Regions from separate parts of the Paenibacillus sp. EB106-06-01-XG199 genome, predicted to be linked through region 3. Evidence: riboswitches for the same ligand, from Rfam matches in the RefSeq annotation. Region 3 holds a riboswitch; each other region holds the start of a gene.
What was found. A riboswitch is a leader RNA that binds a small molecule or an ion and turns the genes downstream of it on or off. The one in region 3 is predicted to bind thiamine pyrophosphate.
Positions count from the first base shown of each region.

Region 1 (9,586 bases), on a different contig from region 3:
TTGCAGCGGCATCCGCTGGAGATGACTATACATCTGGTTTTTCATATCATGGACGATATTTTGTGATATAAAAGAATTCAAATAATTTTGCAGCACTCCCAGCAGTCCCGAGACAACGGTTGCGCCTAATGAAGCCAGAACCAGCAACAACAGCAGATGCAGATTTTTGTCCGGCAGCGCCTGGTCGATAATATGCTGGATCAGGATGGGCGGCAATAGCCCCAGAACTGCAGAAACACATAAAACGATCATAACCAGCAGCGTTTGCTTCCAGTAGGGAAGAAAATACTTGGAAATCCGCAGCAGAAGCTGCTTGGAAATCTTCGGATGCAGCTCATCATCATCAAATTTTAGCTTGCCATGCCCAGGCCCGCCAACAAATCCTGCTGCACCAAAACCTCTTGACATTACACATCACCAGCTTTGTATGGAATTTTGTTATTAAGTCTCTTGCTCCTGTGCCTGCGCCAGCTTGCCGAGCAGTTGTCTGTTCATCCGCAGGAGGGTTTCAATCTCTTCCCCGGAAAACTGCTCCAGTGCCGATCCCAGTACTTTATAGGAAAAAGCCTCCTCGTTGTACCGCTTGCACAGCTCTTCTCCGGCAGGAGTAATATGTAGTTTGGTTTCTCTGCGGTCCTGTTCCGAAATGACCCGGGTGACCAAATTTTTCTCTGCCAGAGCATCAATGTGAGTGCTTACCCGGCTCTTGGCAAAAACCAGCCGTTCAGTAACTTCCTTCTGTGTTTGGCCCGGGTTGTCTTGAATGGAGTTCAGGATGCCGATCTGATGCACCGTCAGCCCCAGCTTTGCTGCACTTTGGTGTGCAAGCTTCTTGAGCTGCCGGGACACCGCGAAAAAGGAATGATAAACCTCACTCGTCTGCTGCGGATCGATCATTTGTGCGGACCCCCTTCACTGAATATAGTTACGTTTGTGAACAGTTTACAAAGTAAACTAATAATACACCTGAAACAGCGGGATGTAAATGCTATAATTTACCTACCATTGTATAAAGGAGTAAAGCATGAATATTGACCAAAAAGGTTTTGAAGTAAAAGGCTTAAGCTACATCATCAGATCCGCCGACCCAGCAGATGCAGCGAATTTATCGCAATTAAGGCTGCAGATTGATGGAGAAACCGAAAACATGGACAGAGTTCAGGGTGAGGGAGTTATCGACACTTCCGGCTTTGAACAATTGATCGCCCGGGATACGGAAGATGACAGAAACTTATTTTTAGTGGCGGAAGCTGAGGGCAAAATTGTGGCATTTTCGAGATGTGAGGGGAATCATCTTACAAGATTCTCGCATAAAGTGGAATTCGGAATCTGTACAGCGCGGGAGTATTGGGGGTTTGGCATCGGTAAACATCTTTTGGAACAGTCGCTGGCTTGGGCAGACGCGAACGGAATCACTAAGATCGTATTGTATGTATTGGAAACAAACGAAAAAGCTGTGCAGCTGTATAAAAGGTTCGGATTTGAAATCGAAGGGGTCATCACGAAGGACCGGATTCTTTCTGACGGCAACTACTATAACACGATAGTTATGGGAAGGTTTAAGCTATAAGTATCCCCAATAAAAAACGCAGGACCGTCTGTTACGGTCTCTGCGTTTTTTTATAATGGGCAGCTCTGAAGTCATGTATACCGGATAATCTGCAACAAATTTTTTGCAGCTGCGCTAATGTCATCCGCCCGGGCAATGGCTGAGATGACGGATACTCCATCGGCTCCGGCTCCGATAACCGGCTGGGCATTACCCGGCGTAATTCCGCCAATGCCGACCAGCGGGATGGTAAGGCCGCAGCGCCGCAGCTCTTCAATGACCCGGGTGCCTTGCACGGCCTCGGCATCGTCTTTGGAGGAGGTCGGATAGACCGGGCCAACTCCGAGGTAGTCTGCACCATCGGCGATGGCCTGCCGGGCTTCAGGCTGTGTATGGGCGGAGACGCCGATAATCTTGTGATCGCCGAGCCGCTGACGGATGGAGCGGGCCGGCTCATCCTCTTGTCCGACATGGACACCGTCGGCATCAAGCGCGATTGCCAGCTCAATATCATCGTTCACGATGAAGGGGACACGATGCTCGCGGCATATCTGCTGAAGTTGTTTGGCCAGGTTGAATGCTGCTGTTCCGTTCAGCGCCCCGTGGCCTTTTTCCCGGAACTGAAACAGCGTAATTCCGCCTTCAATGGCCTGTGTCAATGTGTCAGCTGGTGAAATCCGGCAGTTGACACTGCCCATTATAAAGTACAACTTTAGGACCTTCCGCATGTCTTCGCTGTCGATTCTCTTCATCTCACATTTCCCCGCATTCTTCTGTTGCCATAAGCAAAATGATTTGTCGGCCCATGCCCTGCACCAATGCCAAGACTGTCTTCGATGGCCGCCTGGATAAAAGCTTTCGCGGTATGGATTGCTTCCTTAACGGTGTTGCCCTGTGCCAATCCGGCCGCCGCTGCCGCCGAGAAGGTACAGCCCGTTCCATGGGTATGCCGCGTGGAGATGCGCGGGCTTTCCAGATAGATAAACTCGTTTCCGTCATACAACAGATCGAGAACTCCTGTCGTTCCGTCATCATGGCCGCCCTTTAGAACAACAACGCGGGCGCCCATGGAATGGATGAGCACCGCTGCCTGTTCACGGTCCGCCAAGCCGGAAATCTTCATCCCGGTCAAACTTTCCGCTTCCGGTATATTAGGTGTTGCCACCAGTGAGAGCGGCAGCAATTCGGTAATCAGCGCCTGCACGGCTTCCTGCTGCAGCAGCGGTGAGCCGCCTTTGGCGATCATAACCGGGTCAACCACCAGCTTATCCCAGCCATACTGGTGTACCTTCCCGGCAACGGCGCGGATGATTTCACCGCTAAAAAGCATGCCGGTCTTGACCGCATCCGGCTGCAGATCACTTCCGACCGAGTCAAGCTGTGCAGTGACAGCTTCTGCTCCGAGCGGGTATACGCCCTGTACTCCGAGAGTGTTCTGTGCAGTCACAGCGGTAAGTGCCGACATGCCGTACACGCCAAGCTCCTGGAATGTTTTCAGATCGGCCTGGATGCCTGCGCCGCCGCCGCTGTCGGAGCCGGCGATTGTCAGCGCTTTGAATACTTTTGTCATGTAGTCCACTCCTTTGCCGCAAGAATTATAGTGTGAGCAGCTGTACCCGTGATCTCTCCTTGTAGGTGTCCGGTGTGACCAGGGACAGCTGGTTGAGGAATTCAATTTGGAAGGCGCCGGGGCCTTTAAGAGCTGTCCGTTCGGCTGCGAGCTCGGCCGCGACACCATAGAAGGAGAGCGCCTCGGCAGCCGCTTCCAGCCATGACCCGCCGCTGACCGCCAGAAAAGCTCCGACTACGGCGCTGAGCAAGCAGCCCGTACCGGTGACTTTGGTCAGGATGGGATCACCGTTGCTGACGACGTAGGTGCTGATACCGTCGGTAATTATGTCATCTTTCCCGGTAATGATGACCACACATTCCAGCTTTCGAGCTGCTTTATTCGCCAAAGCGATGACATCGCCATCGCCCGCACCGGCATCAACGCCCTTGATGGCCCAGCTTTCCCCGGCAACATGGGCTACCTCAGCAACATTGCCGCGCAGGGCGGTAATGTGCAGCTGCTGGACCAGCTTATGCGTGACCTCGGTGCGGTAGGCGGTAGCACCGGCTCCAACCGGGTCCAGCACCAGCGGTACCTTATGGCGCCCAGCCGCTTGCCCGGCCAGCACCATCGAGGTGATGGCATGCTCGTTCAGCGTGCCGATGTTAAGCACGACAGCTCCCGACATCGCGGCGATGTCCGCCACCTCCTCATGGGCATCAGCCATGAAGGGTGAAGCCCCCAGGGCCAGCAGCCCGTTGGCGGTAAAGTTGGCCACCACAATGTTGGTGATGTTGTGCACCAGCGGATTGACTTCACGTAATTTAGCTAAATAACTCATTAGTAGTCCTCCTCAAAGTACCTCTGGATTAGTTCCCGTAACGAATGGTCCACGATATATGTCCCCTACAAAAGTCCCCATACATGAATCTCTAAACTTCGGCCCTTAGAATATAGCTCCTACAGATTAATAAAAGCTTCCTTGCTGTCCATTTCTCCGGTCAACAGTCCGTTCTCGGACAGCCACGTGTGCACGTTCTCCCAGGATTTCTCCTCCTGCTGTCCAAAAGGCAGTTTTCCTGCATCCATCAGCGGCAGAAGGATTTCCAGACTTTTTCTCTCGATTGCTTGGTCGAGCGGGGCGGTAGCGTCTTCGTGTGCAAACAATATTTCAAGTGCCTGCTGAGGCTGTTCCTGTACGAATTGCTGTCCTTTGCGTGCCGCATTCATGAACCTCCGGTAGTCCTCCTCAGAATCCAACAAGCCCTGTTCACTGGCAACAAGCACAAGCTCATAATAGTCCGGTACTCCGTAGTCCGTCGGATCGAATGAAGTGACGGGGTGTCCTTCTTTTTCCAATATCAATGCCTCATGATTTATAAATCCGCCGATAATGCCGTCTGCGCGTCCGGTAGAAAGGGCAGGAATAAGATCGAATCCAACATCAATCAGGTTCAGTGAAGCTGGATCGCCTCCGTCGTATTTGACCATTGTCCGGAGCATCGCTTCATACAAGGGAATGGAGGAGTATCCGGCATTTTTGCCTGTGAGCTCTTTCGGGCCGGTTATCCCGCTCTCTGCGGGGACCAGAAGATGATTGAGCGGATGCCTTACGAGCGCTGCGACAGATTTTACAGGTATTCCTTCACCCCGCGCCATTAGTACCTGTGGTTGGTAGCTGAGAGCCAGATCGACTTTGCCTGCGGCGACAAGCTTCAAAGCATCATTGCTGTCCGCCGGCATTTGAATGTCCACCTCAAGCCCTTCTTCGGCAAAATAGCCATTCTGCTGAGCAGCATACAGGAAGGAATGAACAGCGTTCGGATACCAGTCGAGCATTATAGTCAGCTTGTGTGGTTTGTCGCTGGAATTCTCTGAAGAAGCGGCGGAGGTATCCGGGTCTTTTGCGCTGGTGCAGCCGCTTAAGAGGGTAAGCAGGCACAATAACAAGAAGAAGTATGGAATAAGGCGGTGTATTTTCTTATGTGTGGAATGATTGCGATACAGCTTAGGATGGGTCATCGGTAAAATCCTCTTTTCTGCAAAATGAGTTTTTCGAGCACAGCGATACTGAGAAACAAGGCTACACCCAAAGCGGACAGCAGCAAAACGGCGGCGAACATTTCTGCACTTTGCAGATTGCCGGCCATCCGGCGGCTGAAATAACCAAGCCCCCGGCTGCCGCCCAGCCATTCCCCGATCGTCGCTCCGATCACACAGTAGACGATGGACAGCTTAAGTCCGGAGAAAAAGGAGGGCAGCGCCAGCGGAATTTGTGTCTTGCGCAGAATCTGCCAGCGGTTTGCCCCAAGCGTCAGGAGCAGGTCTCTGTACAGGCTGCCGCTTTGCCGCAGGCCGTCATAGACGGCTACCACAACCGGGAAAAAGGCAGTCAGAAAGACGACAGCAACCTTGCCCCACAGGGTATAGCCGAACCACATAATAAAAATAGGTGAGAGCGCGATCAGCGGAATGGTCTGGCTGATAATCAGCATGGGATAAAGTGCTTTGGCGAGCGGAGCGAACATATGCATGCCGGTACCCAGCAGTGTTCCGCAAACAACCGAGAGGGCAAACCCGGTCAGTGTCTCCTGCAACGTGGCGGGTAAATGCTCTCCGAACAGCAGCCCCCGCTTTTCAATCAGCGCTGTCCAGATTGCACTTGGCGCCGGGAGAATAAATGAAGGGATCATGTTCAGCTGTGCTGTGATCTCCCATGCCGCAATAAGCAGCCCCACAAGCAGTAGAAAGGGGCCATAAGTCCGCAGCTGTTTCTTATACCATAGAGCTCTCATGCAATCTACGCTCCAAATCCTCCCGCAGGGCAACAAACTGCGGTTCATAATTCATTTTGTAATGTCTGGGTCTTGGCAAAGTGACGATCAGCTCCTGCAGTCCGCCGCCAGAGCCGCCGGTCATCAAATAAATCCGGTCGCTGAGCAGCAGTGCTTCTTCAAGATCATGAGTGATGAACAGAACGGACTTATCGAGCCCGCCCCACAGCTCCAGCAGCCAGCGGTGCATCTCCCGTTTGGTGATCGCGTCCAGCGCTCCAAACGGCTCGTCAAGCAGCAGCAGTTCGTTGCCTGCAGCTAGTGTGCGCAGCAGGGCGACCCGCTGGCGCATCCCGCCGGACAGCTCCTGCGGATAAGCATTTTCCTTGCCGGAAAGGCCAAAGCGGTCCAGCATTCCGCGGATCCGGGCGAGTGCCTCATGCCGGCTGGAGTCCTGCTTCAGCTCCCAGGGAAGCAGGCAATTGTCCAGCACGGTCCTCCAAGGCAGCAGCAGATCCTGCTGCGGCATATAAGCGATCTGTCCAAGCCGCGGGCGTGTCGAAGGAGAGCAGCGTCCATGTACGGTTATTTCACCCCCGGATGGCTCTAGCAGGCCGGCAATGATTTTGAACAGTGTGCTTTTCCCGCAGCCGCTGGCTCCAACAACGGAAATGAATTCGCCTTGGCGGACGGTCATTGAAAGACCGGAGAATACCGGATTCCTAGTCGCTGCAAACGAATAAGCCAGGTTGGTTATAGTGAGCATATTGGAATGTGGAAACCTCCTACGGGCGTAGTTTGTTTGACGATACTTGTCTGATCGGCGGCAACAGCAAACACAAGAAAGACCCATTCATTTCCGGAGGAAATAAATGGGTCTGAACGTCACAGTCAGTTAGCTTAGTGCGGCTCCGCTGAACAATTCTGCTCCACTTCCCTCCGCTGGTATGATCCAGATCAGGTTCCAAGGGTCCGGAGCTTAAAGCTCCGTCTCAGTCGGCCGACTCCCCTAGTGAAATAACAGGTCAATATTGAATTTGCAATTGCTAATTAATATACCATATCCGGACTGAAGATGTAAAAAAATTGATGAAGCGGCAGTACTTTTGGGCAAGATAAGCAAGTGTCCATGCAGTGAAAATATAGGGATTTTGAAAGGGGATCATGTGATGAAGAAGCTTAGTCTGACTATCCTGCTGCTGCTAACCCTGCTTGCGGCAGGGGCATGCGGCAATAATAACAATACAGCGCCTGCGGCTACTGCCGCGCCCACAGAAGGAGCGGCGGCTCCGGCCGGGGAGAACTCACTGGAAGCTGTTAAAGCGAGTGGCAAGCTGCGTATTGGTACGGAAGGGACATATGCTCCGTTTACTTTTCATGATGCAGAGGGCAAGCTTACCGGTTTTGATGTGGAGATTGCCAAGGAGATTACGAAACGGCTGGGGGTGGAACCCGAATTTGTAGAGACCCAATGGGATGGCCTGTTTGCCGGCATGGATGCCAAACGTTTTGATACGATATTCAACGAGGTTTCGATCACGGATGAACGCAAGGTGAAATATGATTTCTCTGAGCCGTATATCGTCTCCAAGGGTGTGCTGATCGTGCGCGAGGATAACAAGGATATTACAGCCTTCGCGGACCTTAAAGGCAAGAAGGCAGGTCAATCGCTGACCAGTAACCTGTCCGATATCGCCCGGGAGAACGGTGCGGAGATCGTCGCTGTGGATGGCTTCAACCAGGCCATAGACCTGCTGACCTCGGGCCGGATTGATGCGACTGTAAATGACGGTTTGTCCTATCTTGACTTAAAGAAGCAAAAACCCGATGCGAAGATCAAGCAGGTGGATGAAACGGCCGAGGGATCGCAGAGTGCGGCAGTTTTCCTCAAAGGAAACGAAGAGCTGGTTAATGCTGTCAGCGATGCGCTGGCTGAAATGAAGAGCGATGGAACCTATCTGAAAATATCGGAGAATTACTTTGGGGCGGATGTGTCCAAATAACAAATGGAACTGGTGCGAAGATGCAGCCGAGTGTCCAAAAAGGATGTCTGAACGATGGATGACCGGAAAATTGGAATTTTCATGGATTCACTGCTGCCCCTGTTTAAAGCGGGGGTGGCTTATACCCTTCCGCTGGCGCTTGTTTCCTTCGCTCTTGGATTGCTGCTAGCTGTTTTTACCGCGCTGTTCCGTCTCTCCTCATGGAGAATCCCGAAGCTGATCGCCCGGTTCTACGTTTGGGTAATCCGCGGGACACCGCTGCTGGTGCAGCTCTTTATTATCTTTTATGGACTTCCGGCGGCAGGGATTGTGCTGGATCCTTTTATAGCCGCTGTAATCGGTTTTACACTCAGTGTTGGAGCCTATTCTTCGGAAATTGTCCGGGCAGCCATCCTGTCCATACATAAAGGCCAATGGGAAGCTGCCTTTTCCGTCGGAATGAGCCGGGGGCAGGCACTGCGGCGGATTATTCTGCCTCAAGCGGCGCGTGTATCGGTTCCGCCCTTGTCGAACTCTTTTATCAGTCTCGTAAAGGATACCTCCCTGGCAGCAAGCATTACGTATGTAGAGATGTTCAAAACAGCGCAGCAGATCACGGCGACCACCTACGAACCGCTGCTGCTCTATAGTGAGGCTGCATTATTCTACCTGCTGTTCTGCTCCGTGCTGTCCGCGCTGCAAAATGCCCTGGAACAGCGGTTTGACCGTTATTCGGCGAGATAAGGAGGAAATCACTTGATTGAAATTCGCGGCCTGCACAAATTCTTCGGTTCGCTACAGGTGTTAAAAGGTATCGAGCTCAGCATGGAGCATGGCAAGGTTCTGGTGATTATCGGGCCCTCCGGCTCCGGCAAAACAACGCTCCTTCGCTGTTTTAATCTGCTGGAAATACCGGATCAGGGTAGCCTGTCGCTGGGGGAATTAAGCCTGGAATTTACGCAAAACAGGAAAATTCCTCATAAGACACTGATGGCCATCCGTCAAAAAACAGGGATGGTTTTTCAGTCCTACAACCTGTTTCCGCATATGACTGCGCTTGGCAATGTAATGGAGGCGCAGGTTACTGTACAGAAACGCAGCAAGGAGGAAGCCAGGAAGCGGGGAATAGAACTGCTAGCCAAGGTAGGCCTCAGTGATAAAGCGGATGCTTATCCCCATCAGCTGTCCGGCGGCCAGCAGCAGCGTGTGGCCATTGCCCGGGCGATGGCGGTCGATCCCGAAGTGCTGCTGTTCGATGAGCCGACTTCAGCGCTGGACCCTGAGCTGGTGGGCGAGGTGCTGAAGGTTATCAAACAGCTTGCGGCTGAAGGCATGACAATGGTAATCGTCACCCATGAGATGAAGTTTGCCGCCGATGTGGCCGACCGGATCATCCTGATGGACAACGGTGTGATCCTGGAACAGGGAACTCCGCAGCAGGTACTGGAGCAGACGGAGAATCCGCGAGCTCTGCAGTTTCTGAACCGGCTGAGCGGTGAGGTTTTATGAGTCGCAGTGTATCCAAGCTGCGTGGAACAAGCAAAGGCAGTCCAGGGGGGACACGGACTGCCTTTGCTTGTATTTAGTTCATCTCATGATGCGCAGGGGAGCGCCTGAGACGCGGTTAATAGTATTTAGTTCTGCGTGGATGCATTATTGACTGAATTCAGATACTCCAGCGCATTGTACAGCATAATAGCCGCTTCGGCCCGGGTAAGCTCACTTTTCG
Region 1 covers NZ_JBYTDQ010000002.1:433,765-443,350, reverse strand. The annotation lists gene AC3WT9_RS07925 (ABC transporter ATP-binding protein) at 1-408, opposite strand, end outside; gene AC3WT9_RS07920 (MarR family winged helix-turn-helix transcriptional regulator) at 442-897, opposite strand; gene AC3WT9_RS07915 (GNAT family N-acetyltransferase) at 1,025-1,570, shown strand; gene thiE (thiamine phosphate synthase) at 1,642-2,301, opposite strand; gene thiD (bifunctional hydroxymethylpyrimidine kinase/phosphomethylpyrimidine kinase) at 2,298-3,119, opposite strand; gene thiM (hydroxyethylthiazole kinase) at 3,145-3,942, opposite strand; gene AC3WT9_RS07895 (ABC transporter substrate-binding protein) at 4,062-5,123, opposite strand; gene AC3WT9_RS07890 (ABC transporter permease) at 5,120-5,896, opposite strand; gene AC3WT9_RS07885 (ABC transporter ATP-binding protein) at 5,877-6,641, opposite strand; TPP riboswitch at 6,793-6,896, opposite strand; gene AC3WT9_RS07880 (amino acid ABC transporter substrate-binding protein) at 7,045-7,878, shown strand; gene AC3WT9_RS07875 (amino acid ABC transporter permease) at 7,933-8,601, shown strand; gene AC3WT9_RS07870 (amino acid ABC transporter ATP-binding protein) at 8,614-9,366, shown strand; gene AC3WT9_RS07865 (S-layer homology domain-containing protein) at 9,492-9,586, opposite strand, start outside.
Region 1: another riboswitch for thiamine pyrophosphate. It lies ahead of AC3WT9_RS07885 (ABC transporter ATP-binding protein); the one in region 3 lies ahead of AC3WT9_RS24380 (ABC transporter substrate-binding protein).

Region 2 (9,586 bases), on a different contig from region 3:
TGAATATAGGGAAGCTTGTCGATAACCCCCTGCCAGTCGCCGCCCTTCATGTATCGGAAATCTTCATCCGAGTTCTCCCCGTAACGGATTGCTGCACCGGTGGCATTATTGGATGTATCCCCATCATTAAAGCGGTCAACCATAATCTGATAAATCGTATCATTCTCGGTGACGGTGCCTATGCTTGCTGCTTCAACCTTCGACGGCGGGACCACAAATAAATTCATCGTGATCGAAAGAACAATGGACGTGATTAGAACGGGAATAAGCCATGGTTTACGTTTCATTCTCATCTCCCTCTCATAAAAGCGTTTACATACCTGTGTTAGACTGTAATTGCATTTCCATCACTTGCCTCACTGCAATGCAGTTTGGGAAACCGGTTTCCTCCTAGAAGAAATTACCATGCAAACGCATGCGTTGTCAAGAACTTTAAATTTCTTCGTTTTTTCTCCTTAATTCTTCTGAACATCGGCAAAAAAAGAAGCCTCGCTCCAGAGTGAAAATGAAGGTCGGCTTCTGTTATTGTGGCCTTTATCTCCTGATGACTTATTTGAACACAGGTTCGCAGAACTGGGCCAGCTTGGCTGCAGAATCCTTCTCCACATCAGCATGCAGGCTGTTGCCGTGCGAATCCATCGTTACGATTGCCGCAAAGCCGTCTACCTGCAAATGCCACATCGCCTCAGGGATTCCGAATTCCATAAAGTCAACTGCACTTACCTTCTTGATACATTCGGCATAATATTGCGCGGCTCCGCCGATAGCGTTGAGATATACGCCGCCATGCTCCTGCAGAGCCTTCAGCGTTTTGGGGCCCATTCCGCCTTTGCCGATCACGGCGCGGATGCCGAATTTCTTAATAATATCCCCTTGGTACGGTTCTTCGCGAATGCTTGTAGTCGGCCCTGCCGCTTTTACATGCCAACCTTCCTCATCCTTCAGCATGACCGGACCGCAGTGATAAATGACTGCACCGTTCAGATCAACCGGCGTTTCGTGGTCCATCAGGTATTTATGCAGCGCATCGCGGCCGGTGTGCATTTCCCCGGACAGGATTACCACATCGCCAACCCGCAGGCTGCGGATATCCTCCTCGCTGATCGGCGTCGTCAGCCGGACCTCGCGCGATCCGCCGGCCGTTGCAGGTTGCCCTGCTCCTTCAGCAGCTTCAGCGGCCGGCAAAACAGCCGGAGCCCCTGGAATCGTGGCATCCTCGGGAACGACACCGGACCCGGCAGCTCCTGCGGCATGTACACTTACCGGCTCGGGCGAAGATACTCCAGCATCATCAACGGAAATCCCCGTGCCGCTCTCATACAGCCATTCCCTGATCTTGCCGGTCGCAGGATCAACCAACACGCCCTGGCGGCGAAAGGCCCAGCAATTATAGGCCACCGAGACAAAGAAGCTGGCCGGAAGCCGGTTCATTACTCCCACCTTGCAGCCCAGCAGCGTGACTTCGCCGCCGAAACCCATCGTGCCGATGCCCAGCTTGTTGGCATTCTCCATAATATAATTTTCCAGCTTGCCCAGATCCTCTACCGGGTTGATATCCTCCACCTTACGGAACAGCTGCTTCTTGGCCAGCTCATAGCCTGTCGTGCGGTCTCCTCCGATGCCCACACCGATGAAGCCCGCGCTGCAGCCCTGTCCCTGTGCCTGATAGACGGCATGGAGAATACATTTGCGGATGCCGTCGAGGTCACGGCCAGCTTTGCCCAGTCCTTCCAGCTCTGCCGGAAGGCTGTATTGGATATTCTTGTTCTCGCAGCCGCCGCCCTTCAGGATGAGCCGGACATCTACGCCCTCTTCTTCCCATTGTTCGAAATGGATTACCGGTGTCCCGGCGCCGAGATTGTCTCCGCTGTTTTCACCGGTAAGCGAATCTACCGAATTGGGACGCAGCTTGCCGTTTTGGGTCGCCCGGACAATGGCGCTGTGTATATCTTTTTTCATTTCTATCTGGTTAACGCCTACAGGTGTATGAATAATAAACGTCGGCATCCCCGTATCCTGACAGATCGGTGATACCTGAAGCTCAGCCATTCCGATATTCTGTGCAATCGTGGTCAAAGCAAGTCCCGAGCGGGTCGCCCTGTCTTCCAGCGCGCGCCCCTTCGCTACTGCCCTGCGCACATCGCCCGGCAAATTTGTGGAGGTCTCTACGATCAGATTATAAATGCTGTCTTCAAAATGCTGCATCTTCATTCAGGACTCCTCTCCATCAGTTCCAGGTTGTCTAAACTCTGTTACAATTAGTTATTATAATATCATATTAATCGGCTCATGAAAGGGGTTACTTAAAAATTGAACTACCATTTTTCAGCCTATTTGTATCGTCTTCAATATATTCAGCGCTGGAGCCTGATGCGCAGCACCGCCCCGGAGAACGTGGCGCAGCATTCATTCCAGGTAGCTTTGCTGGCCCATATGCTGTGCTCGATCGGCAACGCTCATTTCGGGCGGTCGCTAAATGCCGACCGTGCTGCCGTGATGGCGCTGTTCCACGACGCCTCCGAGGTATTCACCGGCGATATCGCTACGCCGGTGAAACATAACAACCCGCGGCTGCTGTCCAGCTTCCGCGACATGGAGCGGGTCGCCGCCGAACGTCTGGCGGCGATGATTCCGCCGGAGCTAAGTGCGGTCTACGCGCCGCTCCTGCAGCCGCAGGACAGCCCGCCCGGCTCAGAGGATGCCGGGCTGCTGCGCTATGTCAAAGCAGCGGACGTGCTGGACGCCTACCTGAAATGCGTCTGGGAGGTCGCTGCAGGCAACCGCGAGTTCGCTGCTGCCAAAGAGCAGACCGCGACGAAGCTGCGCGTACTGGAACTGCCGGAGATGGATTATTTCCTGGCCCATATGGCTCCAGGGTTTGAAATGTCGCTGGACGAGCTGTCCGCTGGCATGAGCAGTGAGACCGGGGCGGATTCGGCAGATTGAATGCAGCAATTTGATCGCTTTTTATTAACGCAGCGAGTCCACCTGATGGGGCGGTGTAATCTTTGGTGAATGGAGCGGATCTGTCAGGATATCCCAGTCTTTGAAAACCGGCTGCAGTCCCTTGGCATACAACATTTCTGTAATTTCATGCACTTTGCGGCCATCCGAGATTTCAAACTGCGGGGTTCCGCCTTCAAGGGTATGCCCGCCTACCTCGGTGGATACTCCTGCGGACATTTTAGTGATGCCGAGATGGACCAGATGGTCGCGCAAAGCTGCCGGTTCCCGCGTGGACAATGAAATGCCCGCACGGGGCAAAAACAGTCGGTAAGCCAGTATGATCTGCACCAGCGCACGGTCGGTTACATCACTTGCCGGATTGAATTCTCCGAGATACGGGCGAAAGCGGGGAATCGACAAGCCGATTTCGCACTCCGGGTACTTATCCTGCAAGTATCTCGCATGCAGGGCAGTGGCCAGAGCTTCCTGGCGCCAATCGTACATCCCCAGCAGGGCACCAATATTCACAGATCGAAACCCGGCGCGGCAGCCGCGTTCGGGTGCATCCAGACGGTTGCGGTAGACTCTCTTCGGACCCTTCACATGCAGCTTCCCATAGGTCTCCTGATGGTAGACCTCCTGATACAAGGTAAGACCGTCTACCCCTGCCAGCCTCAGTTCATTGTATTCTTCCGTAGAGAGCGGATTAACCTCAATGCTGACAGAAGAAAAATAGTCACGGAGCACCTTCACGCACTCCCTCACATAAGCGGCCGGACTTTCACTCCGGGATTCGCCAGTCAAAATAAGAATGTGGCGCAGGCCTGTAGCGGCGATGGTTTCTGCTTCCTGCCTGACCTCCTCCAGTGTCAATTTTTTGCGCGGAAAGTCATAAATCGAGCTAAAGCTGCAATAAGTGCAATGATTCACGCAAAAATCGGCCAAATACATCGGCGTAAACAGCTGCATCACATGCCCGAAGTGCGTACGTGTCAATCTTTGCGCTTTCTGCGCCATTTCCTCCAGGTAAGGCTCCGCCGCCGGAGACAGCAGTGCCATCAGCCCGTCTTCGTCCAGATGCTCCAAACGAAGCGCCCGCTTCACATCCACGGCAGTATACTGCTTCCATAATGTCTCGTAAGGAAGCTGCTCCAGCCGGGTCAGCGTATCATAAAAGCTCATGCTCTTTCCTCCCTCCTTCTCTCCATTGGCTAGAACAAAAAGCCGGTCAGCGGCGAAGAGGCCGTTGCCGCCTCCTCCACCGGCCCCAGTCCGGCCAGATAAGCCTTGCGCCCTGCCGATACCGCCTCACGGAATGCCTCCGCCATTAGAAGCGGATCACGCGCAGTAGCAATTGCCGTATTCAGCAGCACGGCGGATGCTCCCATTTCCATCGCCTCAGCAGCCTCGGAAGGTCTGCCAATACCGGCGTCAACAATCACCGGAAGATCCACTTCTGCGATCAGAATCCGCAGCAGCTCCTTGGTCTGCAGGCCGCGGTTCGAGCCGATGGGCGCACCCAGCGGCATAACAGCGGCAGCTCCGGCTGCCTTGAGCCGGATAGCTGCCGAAAGATCGGGGCTCATATACGGCAGTACAACGAAACCCTCTGCAGCCAATATTTCCGTGGCTTTAACCGTCTCCATATTGTCAGGCAGCAAATATTTCTGATCATTAATCACCTCGATCTTCACCCAATTGCCCAGCCCTGCCGCCCTGGCCAGTCTGGCAATACGCACCGCTTCTTCGGCTGTGCGCGCACCAGAGGTATTGGGCAGCAGCGTCATATGGGAGGGAATATGAGTAACAATGTTGTCGTTGCTCTCCGTATCAACCCGGCGCAGAGCCACAGTAATGACCTGTGAACCCGAGCGTGCAATCACTTCGGGAATAAGGGTATTGCGGCTGTATTTTCCGGTTCCGATAAACAGCCTGCTGGATAAAGGAATTCCGCCGATAACGAAAGAATCTTGCATACAATCGCCTCCTGAGATAGTGGCTCCGCTTAAATGCGGTGCTTCTGTTGCTGATACGCTGAGTTTTGATCTTACCTCTTATGTCTTACCTTTAACTCTTGTTTCTTACGTCTTATGTCTTATGTCTTATGTCTTATGTCTTACGTCTTGCGTCTTGCGTCTTGCGTCTTGCGTCTTGCGTCTTACCCCTTACTTCCTACGTCTTACCTCTTACTTCCTACGTCTTACCTCTTACTTCCTACGTCTTACGTCTTACCTCTTGCTTCTTGCCTCTTACTGCTTTCATCCGGCAACACACACCGGCTTCAGCCCCCGCCGACAAAATGGACCAGCTCTACGCGGTCACCTTCGCTCAGCAGCGTATCTTCGTAAACGTCCTTGCCGACGATCTCACCATTCAGCTCCACGATAACCAGTCTCCCGGCCCACTCTGACCGGCTTAGCAGATCAGCTACAGTCCGGCAGCTCTCTTCATAGGCCCCGCCTTTTCCATTCACGATCAAATTCATGCTTGCTCACCTCCTTTAACTGGTGCAGGAGCATTATTCATGGCTTCAGGCTTAGGGTACGGCCTGAACTGCTGATCTGTAGGCTGTAGCGGCGGCCACAGGATCTCCCGCACTGCATATTCCGGACATTACGGCAATTCCGGCAGCACCCGTTGCCAGAACCTTACCGGCATTACCCGGCTCAATTCCGCCTATGGCGATCAGCGGAATGCTGCTGCAGCGGACAGCCGCAGCCAGCTGCTGCAATCCGCGTTCCCGCTGCCCCGGCTTGCAGGCCGAGGGAAACACATGCCCGAACAGGCAGAAGTCCGCTCCCTGCCGGCCGGATTCGGCCGCCTCCTCCGGGGAATGCACCGACCTTCCCAATCGCAGGCCCGGTGCTATGCCGCGTGCTGCGGCAGGCGGCAGGCTGTGCCAAGCCAATTGGACCCCGCCCGTCCCTGCGGCCAGCGCAACGTCTACCCGGTCGTTGATCACCAGCTTGGAAGGCGGAACCCCTGCTATGATCAGCTGCTCCGTCAGAGACATGAGCTCCCGTACAGACATTGCCTTTTCCCGGAGATGGATATAATCCACTATGAAATGCACAGCCGCAGCCAGTTGAACAAACTGCGCCGGATTTTGCTTTCCATCCGAGATCAAATGTATCTCTTTCAACATGTTCACCTTCTCCTGTTCTTTTGCATTACCGGCAAACACAAAAAAGACCACCCCCGTAAAGGAGGCAGTCTGGAATATATACAGGAATACCGGGCCATTCAGCCCCGCTGCAGTTATTCGTTCTCCACTTCCCTACGCTGGTATAAACCAGATCAGGTTCAAAGGGTCCGAACGGGTATGTTCGTCTCAGCCTTGCGGCACCCCTAGTGACAAATCCATATTCAATTACGCTTAACGTTTCATATACTAACATATTATTCCTTGAAGAGCCATCCTTTAAAAGAGGCCTGCATCAAAAAGAGCGGAACCCAAGATTCCGCTCCAGACTCTAATTATGCATAGCAATGGAATCAGCAACCGCATTTAGCCGTTTACGACCTCGCCGCCGTTCACATGCATTACCTGTCCGCTTACATAAGATGAATCGTCGGAAGCCAGATATACATAGGCTGGAGCCAGCTCCTCCGGTTGTCCCGGGCGTTTCATTGGCTGCGTGCCGCCGAATTCACTGACTTTCTTCGCGTCAAAGGTCGACGGAATAAGCGGTGTCCAGATTGGACCCGGCGCTACGGCATTAACCCGGATGCCTTTGTCCGCCAGGTTCATCGACAGAGAACGGGTAAAGCTGAGAATCGCCCCTTTGGTGGACGAATAGTCCAGCAGCTGCGGGCTGCCCCGGTAGGCTGTGATCGAAGTCGTGTTGATGATCGTGGACCCTTTTTTCAGGTGGGGCATGGCTGCCTTGGTCAAATAGAACATCGAAAAAATATTCGTGCGGAATGTCCGCTCTAACTGCTCAGAGGTAATATCCTCAATTTTCTCCTGCGGATGCTGCTCTGCCGCATTATTAATCAGGATGTCCAGCTTGCCGAGTCCTTCCACTGTCTTATTGATCAGATCCTGGCAGAACGCCTCCACGCCGATATCGCCGGCGATCAGAATGCACTTCCTTCCCTCTTGCTCTACCTGGCGTTTAGTCTCTTCGGCATCGGAATGCTCATTGAGGTAGGAAATAACGACATCCGCACCCTCCTTCGCAAAATGAACGGCAACCGCCCGGCCAATACCGCTGTCTCCTCCTGTAATCAGAGCCGCCTTGCCCAGCAGCTTGCCCGCCGCCTTATAGGCTGAGGTCTCGAATTCCGGCAGCGGATTCATTTCACTTTCAATTCCGGGCTGGCGGTCCTGCACCTGCGGAGGTAATGTTTTTTTGGTTTGCGTGTTGTCTGGCATGATCCATTCTCCTTTCGCTGTGTACCTGTTGGTTACTCATCGTTTTAGGGTTGGCTCAGGGTGTCTGGTTTATGCACCTGCAGATCATCTCTTTATTTGCTTTACGTTATGTTACTTACCACACCTTGGGCGCGGTCAAACTAAAATGTCAGTTGTTTTTGCCGGGGAAGGCGATATACTTTACAGAGAAAGCACTAATCCAGCAATGGAGTTGCAGATATATGCAGACTGTGACTGCGGCATGGCTGGGTGGTACCCGATAGACTTGTCCTGAAGTAATGTCTGCACCCAAAAGCCCGCTCTCCATGTCAATCCGGAGGCGGGCTTTCTGTAGTCTTTCTATGAAGGAAGTCTTAAATAATGCTGTTGTACACCATAAAAAACACCATCAGCACCAGCGCCACCATGAGCAGCAGGCTCAAGGTACGGATTTTGCCTGTCTCTGCGGATACGTCACGGTTCTCGCGCATGCCGGCTGCGGCAAGACGCAATGGTTTGCTGATGATGCCGCCGAGTGCAAACATAGCAAGCAGCAGAACAACCACCACGATCATCCACGGTACCGAATATTCACCCTTCGTCATCATATAGCCGCCAGTCAGCAGTTGGATGACCAGACCGTACTGGGCGAAGCGGTTGAAGCCGCCGATAGCGCTAAGCGTTCCTTCTCTCGCAGGGACGCTCAGCTTCTGGACACGCCCGAGAACAAACGGCAGCACCAGATAAAAGCCCAGCGCCAATGTACCGATCATATGTAGAAAAAACAAAAAGTGACCCATAACATACCTCCTCTAATGTTTTCAGTGATTTTAGTTACACTTCAATTATACCTAACCAACAAATAGAAGAAAAGAAAACCCCCATTATAATTTCTAAAATGGGGGCTCCCGCAGGTTACTGCTTAAATCCTAACTACCGAAGTAACGGCACGTACCGAATCTGCCGACTTATCCAAAGCCGCTTTCTCCTCTGCCGTAAGCTCCAGTTCATATACCTTCTCAATGCCGTCCGCACCCAGCAGCGCCGGAATGCCCATGAACAGCCCATCATAACCGTATTCACCTTCAAGCAGGGCGATTACCGGGATAATCCGCTTCTTGTCCTTCAGGATCGCTTCAGTCATCTGGACCAAGGAAGCCGCTGGCGCGTAATAAGCGCTGCCGTTGCCGAGCAGGCTGACAATCTCGCCGCCGCCGGCTCGTGTACGCTGTACAATCTCCGCAATTCGCTCTGCGGAAATCAGCGTATCAATCGGAATGCCGCCTACGCTGGAATAGCGTACGAGCGGTACCATATCATCGCCATGTCCACCCAGCACAAAGCCGCGTACATCTTCAACCGAAACGTTAAGCTCTTGGGCGATAAAAGTACAGTAGCGGGCCGTATCCAGCACACCGGATTGTCCGATTACCCGGTTTTTGGGGAAGCCTAGTGCATTGTAAGCCACATAAGTCATCGCATCTACCGGATTGCTCAATATAATTACGATGGATTCCGGAGCGACACGTTTCACATTTTCGCAGACCGATTTCACAATTCCCGCATTGGTATTCACCAGATCATCGCGGCTCATGCCAGGCTTGCGGGCGATGCCTGCCGTAATAATCACGATATCCGAATCCGCAGCATCCTCATAGCTTGAGGTTCCCGTAATCTGGCTGTCGAACTTCTGCACAGGACCGGCTTCCAGCATGTCAAGCGCCTTGCCTTTGGTCGGGTTCTCGAGCTGCGGAATATCCAGCAGCACCACGTTGCCGAGTTCCTTCTGGGCAAGCATAAGCGCCGTGGTAGCGCCAGTGAAGCCGGCACCCACGACTGTAATTTTATAACGTTTGATGGCCAAGAGATACCCTCCTACAAGACTACAGATTATTGATAATTTCGTCGGCAAACGCGGAGCATTTCAGCTCTGTTGCGCCTTCCATTTGACGGGCAAAATCATAAGTCACTGTTTTGTTGTTAATGGCGGTACTCATTCCTTTGTAGATAAGGTCAGCCGCTTCCTGCCAGCCCAAATGCTCCAGCAGCATTACTCCGGAAAGAATGACCGAACCCGGGTTCACAACGTCCTTATCGGCATATTTCGGAGCCGTACCATGTGTTGCTTCAAAGATAGCATGCCCTGTTAAATAGTTAATGTTCGCTCCCGGAGCGATGCCGATGCCGCCGATTTGAGCAGCAAGCGCGTCGGACAAGTAGTCACCGTTCAAGTTCAGCGTAGCAATCACGTCGAAATCGGTCGGACGGGTCAATACCTGCTGC
Region 2 covers NZ_JBYTDQ010000016.1:26,656-36,241, reverse strand. The annotation lists gene AC3WT9_RS32185 (alpha-amylase family glycosyl hydrolase) at 1-287, opposite strand, end outside; gene AC3WT9_RS32180 (fumarate hydratase) at 550-2,205, opposite strand; gene yfbR (5'-deoxynucleotidase) at 2,311-2,946, shown strand; gene thiH (2-iminoacetate synthase ThiH) at 2,971-4,128, opposite strand; gene AC3WT9_RS32165 (thiazole synthase) at 4,158-4,922, opposite strand; gene thiS (sulfur carrier protein ThiS) at 5,228-5,431, opposite strand; gene AC3WT9_RS32155 (thiamine phosphate synthase) at 5,483-6,091, opposite strand; TPP riboswitch at 6,204-6,306, opposite strand; gene AC3WT9_RS32150 (SDR family oxidoreductase) at 6,455-7,324, opposite strand; gene AC3WT9_RS32145 (hypothetical protein) at 7,678-8,103, opposite strand; gene mdh (malate dehydrogenase) at 8,226-9,167, opposite strand; gene icd (NADP-dependent isocitrate dehydrogenase) at 9,187-9,586, opposite strand, start outside.
Region 2: another riboswitch for thiamine pyrophosphate. It lies ahead of AC3WT9_RS32155 (thiamine phosphate synthase); the one in region 3 lies ahead of AC3WT9_RS24380 (ABC transporter substrate-binding protein).

Region 3 (9,586 bases):
ATCCGTGCCGGTGTAAGCTCCAGAATGACATAGTCAGGATCATCCGGTCCTTTGAACCATTTCTCCAGTGATTGGTCCCATACTTTGGCCCGTAAGCCTTCATCCCTGGTAACGGCGACTGTTGCTTCGATCTCCAGCACATCCTTGCCGCCGCCCTTTTCATATCCAAGCAGCAAAAAAGCATGCGGATTATCCTTCAGCTCTTCTACCTTATGCGTCTTCCGGTTGGTAGCGAGGTAAATGTTTAACCCCTCATGAAATACTGCCATATAACGCACCTTAGGTTTGTTGCCGGCTTCTATCGTGCCGAAGGAACCGAACTTATTGTCATCCAGCGCTTTGATGATATTTTGCTCCAGCTCATTGTTATCCATTGACGAAACAGCTCCTTTCCAATATGTGTGCTTATTATAGTGTACCCGTCCGGTTCAGAATGAATCCGGGGCAAAATCATGAACTCACTTATGCTTTTCTCCCGCCCTGGGGCTGGGTGTATGTCATCGCCGTGGCTGCAGACGCTGGCCATTATTGCAGGAATCCTATTTTCACTCAGCTTGGCAGCCTGGAAATTAGGGTAATATAGAAGATGTCAAAATCCTGTGCATAAGGGTGGAATCGTTAATGACTGAGCATTTCTCCGAACACACCGAACCTACACTACATACCGTTCTGCTGCAGTTTATTTTCCCCTTCTCCATCAAGGACGGTGAGGACAAGAGCCTGGCCCGGCAGCTTGGGCTTGACGGCTTCACCCGATTTTTTCTCAACAACAAAGAGCTGGAGGATGCTTATTACGGCGAAGGCTACTGCGTATCCCATGAGAAAATGGAGCGGAGCTATCTGCCGTTCGCAGCCCATGTCTTATTCCCGCGGGACAAGGATAAAGAAGATTCCTTCCGCCGGTTTTCCCGGGTAAACAATCTGGCCTGCAGGCTGGAAATGACACAGCAATCCGTAAACTTCCGGGTACTCTCGACGGATGTATTCATTTGTCCGTTTCAGCTTGGATTTCTGACCGTAAGAGTCCGCATCGAGGAAGAGAACCTGCCCTTCAGCACAGCGCTGGAATTCGCCGACCGTTTCCGCACACTCGAGGATGTCTCCTACCAGGACAAACATACCTATATCCATTACCAGGACAAAACCTTCGATCAGGTGGAGGATTTTGTGTTCAGGAATCTGGCCGATGGCCTGCAGCCGTTTATGGACCAATCGGAAATTGACGGGGCCTATTTTGAGACACTTCCCTTCTTCGTAGACGAACGAATGCTGGTCCAAGCCTTTTATGGCTTCAACCGGCAGGAGGATGCAGACGAGATCAGCGTGGAGCTGCGTTACCGCGCCTCCCAGCTGGATGGGCTGAATCTGTACGGAAAACCCTATATCAGCGCCAGCGATCCCGAGTATATCGAAGAGTACTGCCAGGCACATTCGTACAACCGCTGGGGGCCGGATACCTACTATATGACCAACGAGCAGACTTTCTGCTGCCTGAGCCGGGCCGAACCGGAGGTAGCCACTCCACTGGTCAATCAGATGTACGGGCAGTATTACTACGGGCTGCTCCTTAGTATTTTCCACAAAATCGTCCTGTTGAAGCTTTCCAATCTCCACTCCCGGCTGCGTATCAACCACGATTATGATCAAATTGAGAATCTGATCTTCCTGATTAACAAGTTTTCGGCCAAGTTTTATTTTCTGGAGCTGATTTCACAGTCGCAGGGCCGGGAGATCTTCATCCAGCTGCGCAAAGTATACGGCAATGATGCCCTCTTTGATGAAGTCAAAATGACCCTGAACGACCTGTTCCAGTACCAGGAGAAATTCCAGGCTAAACGCCGGGATACGCTGCTGATGATTCTGACTGTCTTTACAGTGGTGAGCGGCATCTACGGGATGAACCAGGTTATTGAAGACTTGAAGGGACGCATTGAATGGAGCAAAATGCTGGAATACTCTCCTTTTGAATATTTGGCACTGCTGCTCACCTTCACCGGGATCCTCGTCAGCATCCTCCTGACGCTGAAAGAGCTGTGGAACGGAATCCGCAGCCGCCGCAGAAAAAGATTTTATACCAAGGATTGATAAGCTTCCGGAAACTATCATGAGCGCCGGGGCGGAACCGGGGAAGCTGCTGCTGCCGGAGCTGCACGGAACGAAATTTCCGCCGAACAGGAAGTTCTTTCCCGCGAGACGGCCAGTGAATTGATCGGCTGCGTGCAGCAGATGGGCGAACCGGACCGCAGCCTGTTTCTGCGCAGATATTTCCTCTATGAGAGCCTTGATCAGCTTGCGCAAACCTTCAGTCTCAGTAAAAAGGCAGTCGAAAGCCGCTTATACCGTTGCCGGACGCTGCTCAAGCAGGCGCTAGGCCTGTCTGAGAGTCAGGGAAAGGAGGCGCAACATGGCCAAAGACATGAAAATTGAGGAACAGCGCCTGTTCGGAATGATTGATTCTATGAACTTCAGTGATGCGGAACTTGCCTTAGGTGTACTGCCGGAGATTAACCAAGGTCCGCACCTGGCAGACGAAGAGGAGACAGCTTCGCTCGCCCGCATCAAAGCACGTACACTTGCCCGTCTGGAGCCTGAAGCCGCTGTCCACACCGTCCGTTCCTTCGCCCGGAGATCCCGGAGGCGGAATATCTTCGCGGCCGCAGCAGCGGTAATACTCATTGCTGCCGGTATGCTCGCCTTCTCTCCTGAGGTACAGGCCGGGTTAAGAAAGGCGCTGAGTTTCCTTCCTGGCTTCGGCACCGTCGTGGAGAACAGCCCCGGTGACCGGATCTATGTGCTGGGCAAATCCTATGATATTGCTCTGGGGGACGGAAGTCTGACCGTAGATGCCGTTCTCCTGCAAGAGCTTGGCGGGAGTATTACGCTTCGCGGCCGGAAAGTCCCTGAAGTCAGCGAATTTGAGGCAAATATCGGCGGCAACCGCTATACTTTCACCTCTTACATGCGTTCGTCCTCGGAGAGTGAGTGGTACGGCAGCTACAGTTCAACTCAACCGCTGCAACTGAAGAAGAATAATCTTCTAACCCTGCATCTGGTCGGCACAACCGTTGGTCCGTTACAGCTCACCGCTCCGAAGACAGCTGAGGAGCTCGGGGAACTCGGCGCAAGCGATATACAGCAGGATGTGCGGATTACTGCTTTTCCGGTGGACCTTGGCGGCGGGCTTGTCCGTGTCCAGTTATTGCCCACTCTGACGGCGGAATCCGGGCTGACTGTCCATGCTTACGGACTGGAGCCGCTGGTCCCTGGATCAGGTCTCTATATAGAGAACGCAGCAGGAGAAAAGGCGGCACTGGAGCAGCCTGAATCCATGTCCTATCCTTCCGACTTCCGGTTTCATGAGACTGCCGGGGCGGGCGCTTGGCCTTATACGGTCTTCATTCCTTATATTGAAGTTTCAGATCATGACGCTGTATCTGCAGAAGTAGAGATTCCGCTGCCTGATATCGGCCAGGAGCAAATGCTCCACACACGCGCGGAAATCGCGGGCTTTCCGGTAGAGTTCACCCGCATTGAACGTACCGGCGAGACGGCTGCCAGCGTCGATGTGAATGTGAATTTCAATGCCGCAAAGCTGCGGACGCTGAAGCATTTTCTTATTCGCTATCCGGGGCAGGCGGACAACAGCTCGTTCTCTTGGGTGAATACGGACCAGACCTACGGCGTGATGAAGACCCTCCATTTAGAAACAAAACCCGGGGAGGATAAGCTGCGTTTTAAGCTGTCCGAGCCGCATTTTCTGCTCAAAGGGCCGTGGCGCCTGCCGCTGAAGCTTGATAGCTAAGCAGAGTTGCTACTGGACAACTATGGAGCAGGCGTCTATAATACACCGTAAGAACACAGCAATACCTATAACTTCATAGTACCAGGGGTGCTGGAATTGGCCGGCTGAGATTGTATCCCACAAGATACTGACCCTTATACCTGATCTGGATAATGCCAGCGTAGGAATCGTCAATCGCTTACGGCCGTTTATGGCCCAAGCCACAACCTTGCGCAAGTAACTGGTGTCCCGATTCTCGGGGCACCTTTTTTGTATGGGACTATTCAGAATTTGGAAGACTAGGGTTGCTGGAAGGAGAGAAGAAGAGAAATGGGAGTCACAAAAGTATTAAAGCTCAGCCTCACCTGCATGCTGGTCTTTGCCATTGCCGGATGCGGCAATAGCAATGGGAACTCCGGGGGGAATGCGGCAGAGACTGCCGGGAACAGCACCGCTGCTCCTGAAACCACTGCCGGGGCAGCAACGGACGCTCCGAAGGAGCTGACCAAGGTCAAGGTCGCGCTGGACTGGACGCCGAATACGAATCATACCGGGCTTTATGCGGCAAAAGAGCTGGGCTATTACGAAGAGGAAGGGCTGGATGTTGAAATCGTGCAGCCGGGCGCTGCCGGTTCCGACACGATGGTTACCTCGGGCGAAGCCGCTTTTGGCATCAGTGCCCAAGAGGCACTGACGCTGGCCCGCCTGCAGAAGGTGCCGCTTGTGTCCATCGCCGCTATCATTCAGCATAATACCTCCGGGTTCGCTGCACCGAAAAACCGCAATATTAAGACACCGAAGGATTTCGAAGGCAAAACCTACGGCGGCTGGGGTTCCCCTGCCGAAGAAGCGGCCATGAAAGCCATTATGGACCCCGAAGGCGGAGATGTGAAAAAGGTGAAGCTGGTGAACATCGGTGAAGCGGACTTCTTCACCGCCGTGAAACGCGACATTGATTTTGCCTGGATCTTCTATGCCTGGACCGGGATTGAAGCGGAGCTGCGCGGAGAACCGCTCGACATGCTCTACCTCAAGGATTATGCACCCCAGCTCGATTACTACACGCCGGTACTGACTACGAGCGAGAAGGAAATTGCCGAACATCCGGAGCTGGTGAAGGCTTTCCTTAAGGCTACCTCGAAAGGTTATCAATACGCCATTGATCAGCCGGAGGAAGCCGCAGCCATTCTTTCCAAAGCTGTTCCTGAGCTGGACCCCAAGCTGGTCCTGGCCAGCCAGAAATGGCTCAGCCCGAAATACAAGGATGATGCCGTCCGCTGGGGCGAGCAGAAGAGCGAGGTCTGGCAGGATTACGCCGACTGGATGTATGGCCTGAAGCTGCTCGATCAGCCGCTGGATGTTCCAAGCACATTTACGAATGAGTTTTTGCCAGCTAACTGATTAAGGATGAAGTGATTTAAACTGAGAGGATTGATATATTGTGGCCAATACATTGCTAAGCATTCAGGTAATTCCCAAAACTCCGAACAACGAGGATTCGATTCCTTACGTGGACAAAGCCATCGAAGTGATTCAGAAATCCGGTGTAAAACATCAGGTTAACCCGCTGGAGACCACGATGGAGGGCGACATCACCGAGCTGCTTGAGGTTGTGCGCCAGATGCATGAAGCGCTGATTGCCGCAGGCAGTCCGAGCGTCATCTCCCAGATCAAAATCGCCCATAACCCGAATGGAATCAGCATGGACAAACTGACGGAGAAATACCGGCCGTGAGATCGTATTGGAAACAGATTTGGCCGCCCCTTGTGGCGGTCGTCTTTTTTCTGGGGTTATGGCAAGTTTCGGTATCCCTGTTCCATATCGAGTCATGGATCCTTCCCAGCCCAAGCGATATCGCCCGGGAAACCTCGGGCAATGCTTCCGGCATTTGGGCACATACAGCGGCTACGCTGCGCCTTACCCTGATCGGCTTCCCCATCGGCACAGGCGTGGGTCTTATTGTTGCCCTGCTGCTGCATCTGCTGCCTTGGCTCAAGAGAGCTCTCTACCCGCTGCTCATTCTCAGTCAGAATGTGCCCTCGATTGCGCTCGCGCCGCTGCTGATTATCTGGTTCGGCTTCGGGCTGCTGCCGAAGGTTGTCCTGATTACACTTGTCTGCTTCTTCCCGGTTTCAGTCGCCGCCATGGGCGGCCTGATGCAAAGCGACCGGACCATGCTGAACTATATGAAGATGGCCGGCGCGAACAAATGGCAGATCTTCACCAAGCTGGAGCTTCCGGGCTCCCTGCCCGCCCTGTTCTCGGGGCTTAAAATTTCGGCCACCTACGCCGTAATGGGCGCTGTTGTCGCGGAATGGATCGGAGCTGACAAGGGCATCGGCTACTACATGCTGCTGCAAAAATCCGCTTACCGCACAGACCGCGTATTCGTCGCCATTGCCATCATCGTGCTGCTCAGTCTTGTGCTGTTCGCACTTATCGCGCTGCTGGAGAAATGGCTGGTGCGCTGGAAGCCGCGCAAAAGTTCCTAGAAAAGGAGGATGGCCGACAATGCCGCATATTACAGATAACCCGCCATCCGGCACTGAAGCAGCCGGCATTCCTGAAGCCAGGACCTTACCGCCTGCACTTGAGGTAAAAGGAATCTCCAAAACCTTCACCCACCGCCGCCGCGAAACCCGCGTGCTGGATAACGTATCCCTTACAGTGCGGCCGCAGGAATTCGTCTCGATTGTCGGACCCTCAGGCTGCGGAAAAAGCACTTTATTCCATATTATCGGGGGCCTGGAGCTGCCGGATGCCGGAACGGTAAGCATGAACGGCAACCTTGTTACAGGGCAGCGCGGAGAGATCAGCTACATGCCGCAGCAGCCCGCGCTGTTCCCTTGGCGAAGCATCGAGGACAACGTCCTGCTCGCCGGTGAGCTTAAGGGCGCGCCGCAGGCTGCGGCGCGGGAAACCGCCCGCCACTGGCTGGCCAAGGTCGGCCTTGGCGGCTTCGAGCGGGCCTACCCGCATATGCTGTCGGGCGGCATGCAGCAGCGGGCTGCCTTCCTGCGGGCGCTGCTCGCGCCGCAGGAGCTGATGCTGCTGGACGAGCCGTTCAGCGCGCTGGATGCGCTGACGCGCAGCGAAATGCAGCGCTGGCTGCTGGAGCTGTGGGAGGAGAACCGCCGCTCCGTGCTGTTCATCACCCACAACATCGAAGAAGCGCTGCTGCTCTCCAGCCGCATCTATGTGTTCTCTGGACGTCCCGGCTCCGTCCTGCATACGGTCGATGTCCCGTTTCCCCGGCCGCGCCGTGAGGAAATCGCCGATTCGCCGGAATTCCTCCAGCTCAAGCGCCAGCTGTCACAGTGGATGCGGGAAGAGCAGGCGAAGAGTTCCAAGTAGTCTTAAGCGATATCCGCTTAACAGCCTCTACAAAAGACCAGCCGCCCTATGAACCGGACGGCTGGTCTTATTAATATGTAGTTATTTCAAGATAACGGCACACGAATGCGCACTGATTCAGCAGCGCAGGGCTCAGCAACACAAACAAAAGGAAACTTGTCCGCTAATTTTATATAAAACCCACTTAATATTGATTTAGAGGGAATTACTACCTGTATTATTCAGTAATTAGGCCATTTTTCCATTTCTCAAGGAATTACCGGTAGTAAATCCCTCTGATTACCCATCATTCTGTCGGTGGCATAATTAGCGGGACCCTTTCCCTTTAAGCTATAGGCATACATCGGCTCCACAAAGAGACTAATAGCCCCCTTCCCGCCGCTCCATATAGCATTCAGCCTTATCACAATTTATCCGTACATAACCAGTAACAATCCACCTGTAGCACGCCCGCCACAGCATTCGGGAATATCAAGAGATAATAAACGCCTAGATCCAGCCCTTCTCCTCAGCCAGCCGTACGGCTTCGATCCGGCTTTTCACTTCCAGCTTACCCAGAATTTCCGAGATGTAATTGCGGACTGTGCCATACGAGAGGTGCAAACTCCCGGCAATTTCACCAGCCGTCTGCCCTGCACCGGCCAGCCGCAGAATCTCCCGTTCACGGGAGGACAGCGGATTCTCTTCCCGCAGGCTGCCGAAGACCAGTTCCGGAGAGACCTCACGGTGTCCTTCCATGACGCGCCGGATCGCATCCGCCAGCTTGTCGACCGGCTCGTCCTTCAGCAGATAGCCCTGAATCCCGGCCTTCACGCCCCGTTCGAAATAGCCCGGCCGGGCAAAGGTCGTCAGGATAATGATCTTCGTCCGGCAGCCTTTGGCTTTCAGCAGCTCCGCAACCTCCAGCCCGCTCTTCAGCGGCATTTCGATGTCCATAAGACACACGTCCGGCTCCAGCCGCCCGATCAGCGCAAGGGCCTCTGCCCCGTCACCGGCCTCTCCGAGAACCTCAATGTCCTCCTCCAGGTCAAGCAGCGAGGCCATCGCCCCGCGCAGCAAACGCTGATCCTCGGCGATTACAATGCCTATCATGCCAATTCCCCCTCCTTATGTTCCTTGATAATCCTCGGAATTACTACAGATAATGCTGTCCCCTTGCCCGGATTGGAGCTAAATGTCATGGAGCCGTCAACGAGCGATAACCGCTCGGCCATCCCTTTCATTCCGTTGCCTTCGCGGCGTTCACGGCCTGCTCCATCAGGAGTGAGGCCGATTCCGTTATCCTCAACGGTGATCCGCACCGCCCCCTCCGTCAGTGCAATTCCGATTCGGCAACGGGTGGCTTGGCTATGCTTCACTATATTTGTCACCGCCTCCTTGATGCAGAGGCTAAGGATATTCTGTGTCAGGTCAGGCACGTCCTCCAGCGACACCTTCCCCTGCACTTCAAGGGCGATCTCCGCAGCCCGCAGCATTTTCCCGGCCTCTGCCAGTTCCTCGGCTACGGTAACTGCCCGCATCTCCGAGACCAGCTCGCGAACCTGGCGCAGTGCCGCACGCGAGGTGCGCTGAATCTCCCTGGCTTCGGCCTGCGCGCGCTCCGGGTCCTTGGCGACAAGCCTCTCGATTAGCTGGCTTTTCAGCGTAATCAGCGACAGGGTATGGCCCATCGTATCATGCAGGTCCCGGGCAATCCGCATCCGCTCTTCGCGTTTGATTAGCTCCTCGATGACTTCATTAGCCTGATCCAGCTGTTTCTCCAGTATTTTCCTACGCCCTAGAGATTTTATCCCAAACGGAGAGACCAGCATGATAATTAAAAAAGGAAAAAAGAACAGCAGGTCATATGGATTCATCCCCCATGCCGCTATAACCAGTGGTATCAGAATCACGCCGCAAAAAACTACATAAGCTATCTTAAACTCTCTCTTGCCGGCATACCAGCCGACAAAGTTGGAAGAGAAAAAGCCCATGAAAAAATTAACCGGGTTGTAGCATAGGCTCAGCACCACAATCAGCAGCATTTGCAGCCCCAGCCAGTAGTTAAAGGCTTTGTCACCGGCCCAGTATAACTGGCGGTATGTCACGGCGAAGAGCAGCAGCAGAGCTGCTCCAATGATCAGCTTCAGGCCCCGCTCCTCCTGCAGATTAAAGGCCGGAAGCAACAAATAGAACATCCATACAAAAGGGAAAAAACCGTATTTTTGCGGGAACAACCGAAACTTCCTGCCTGACAACATGCATTACACCGCTTCCTGTTTTTTTCGAATATACAGCGATAGTAACATAAATATTGCCAGATAGCCGAGCAAAATCAGCACACCGCTCCACTGTGGATGGCCTCCGCGTACAATCTCCCACGCCCCGTTTCCATAATTATAAGAAGGCAGCCAGCGGCCGATCCGCTGCATCAGCTCCGGAAGAATATCCAGCGGCATCCACATGCCGCC
Region 3 covers NZ_JBYTDQ010000007.1:242,428-252,013, forward strand. The annotation lists gene AC3WT9_RS24360 (pyridoxamine 5'-phosphate oxidase family protein) at 1-374, opposite strand, end outside; gene AC3WT9_RS24365 (hypothetical protein) at 622-2,085, shown strand; gene AC3WT9_RS24370 (hypothetical protein) at 2,206-2,427, shown strand; gene AC3WT9_RS24375 (hypothetical protein) at 2,405-3,802, shown strand; TPP riboswitch at 3,876-3,986, shown strand; gene AC3WT9_RS24380 (ABC transporter substrate-binding protein) at 4,112-5,182, shown strand; gene AC3WT9_RS24385 (thiamine-binding protein) at 5,223-5,516, shown strand; gene AC3WT9_RS24390 (ABC transporter permease) at 5,513-6,274, shown strand; gene AC3WT9_RS24395 (ABC transporter ATP-binding protein) at 6,294-7,136, shown strand; gene AC3WT9_RS24400 (response regulator transcription factor) at 7,626-8,228, opposite strand; gene AC3WT9_RS24405 (sensor histidine kinase) at 8,225-9,352, opposite strand; gene AC3WT9_RS24410 (ABC transporter permease) at 9,380-9,586, opposite strand, start outside.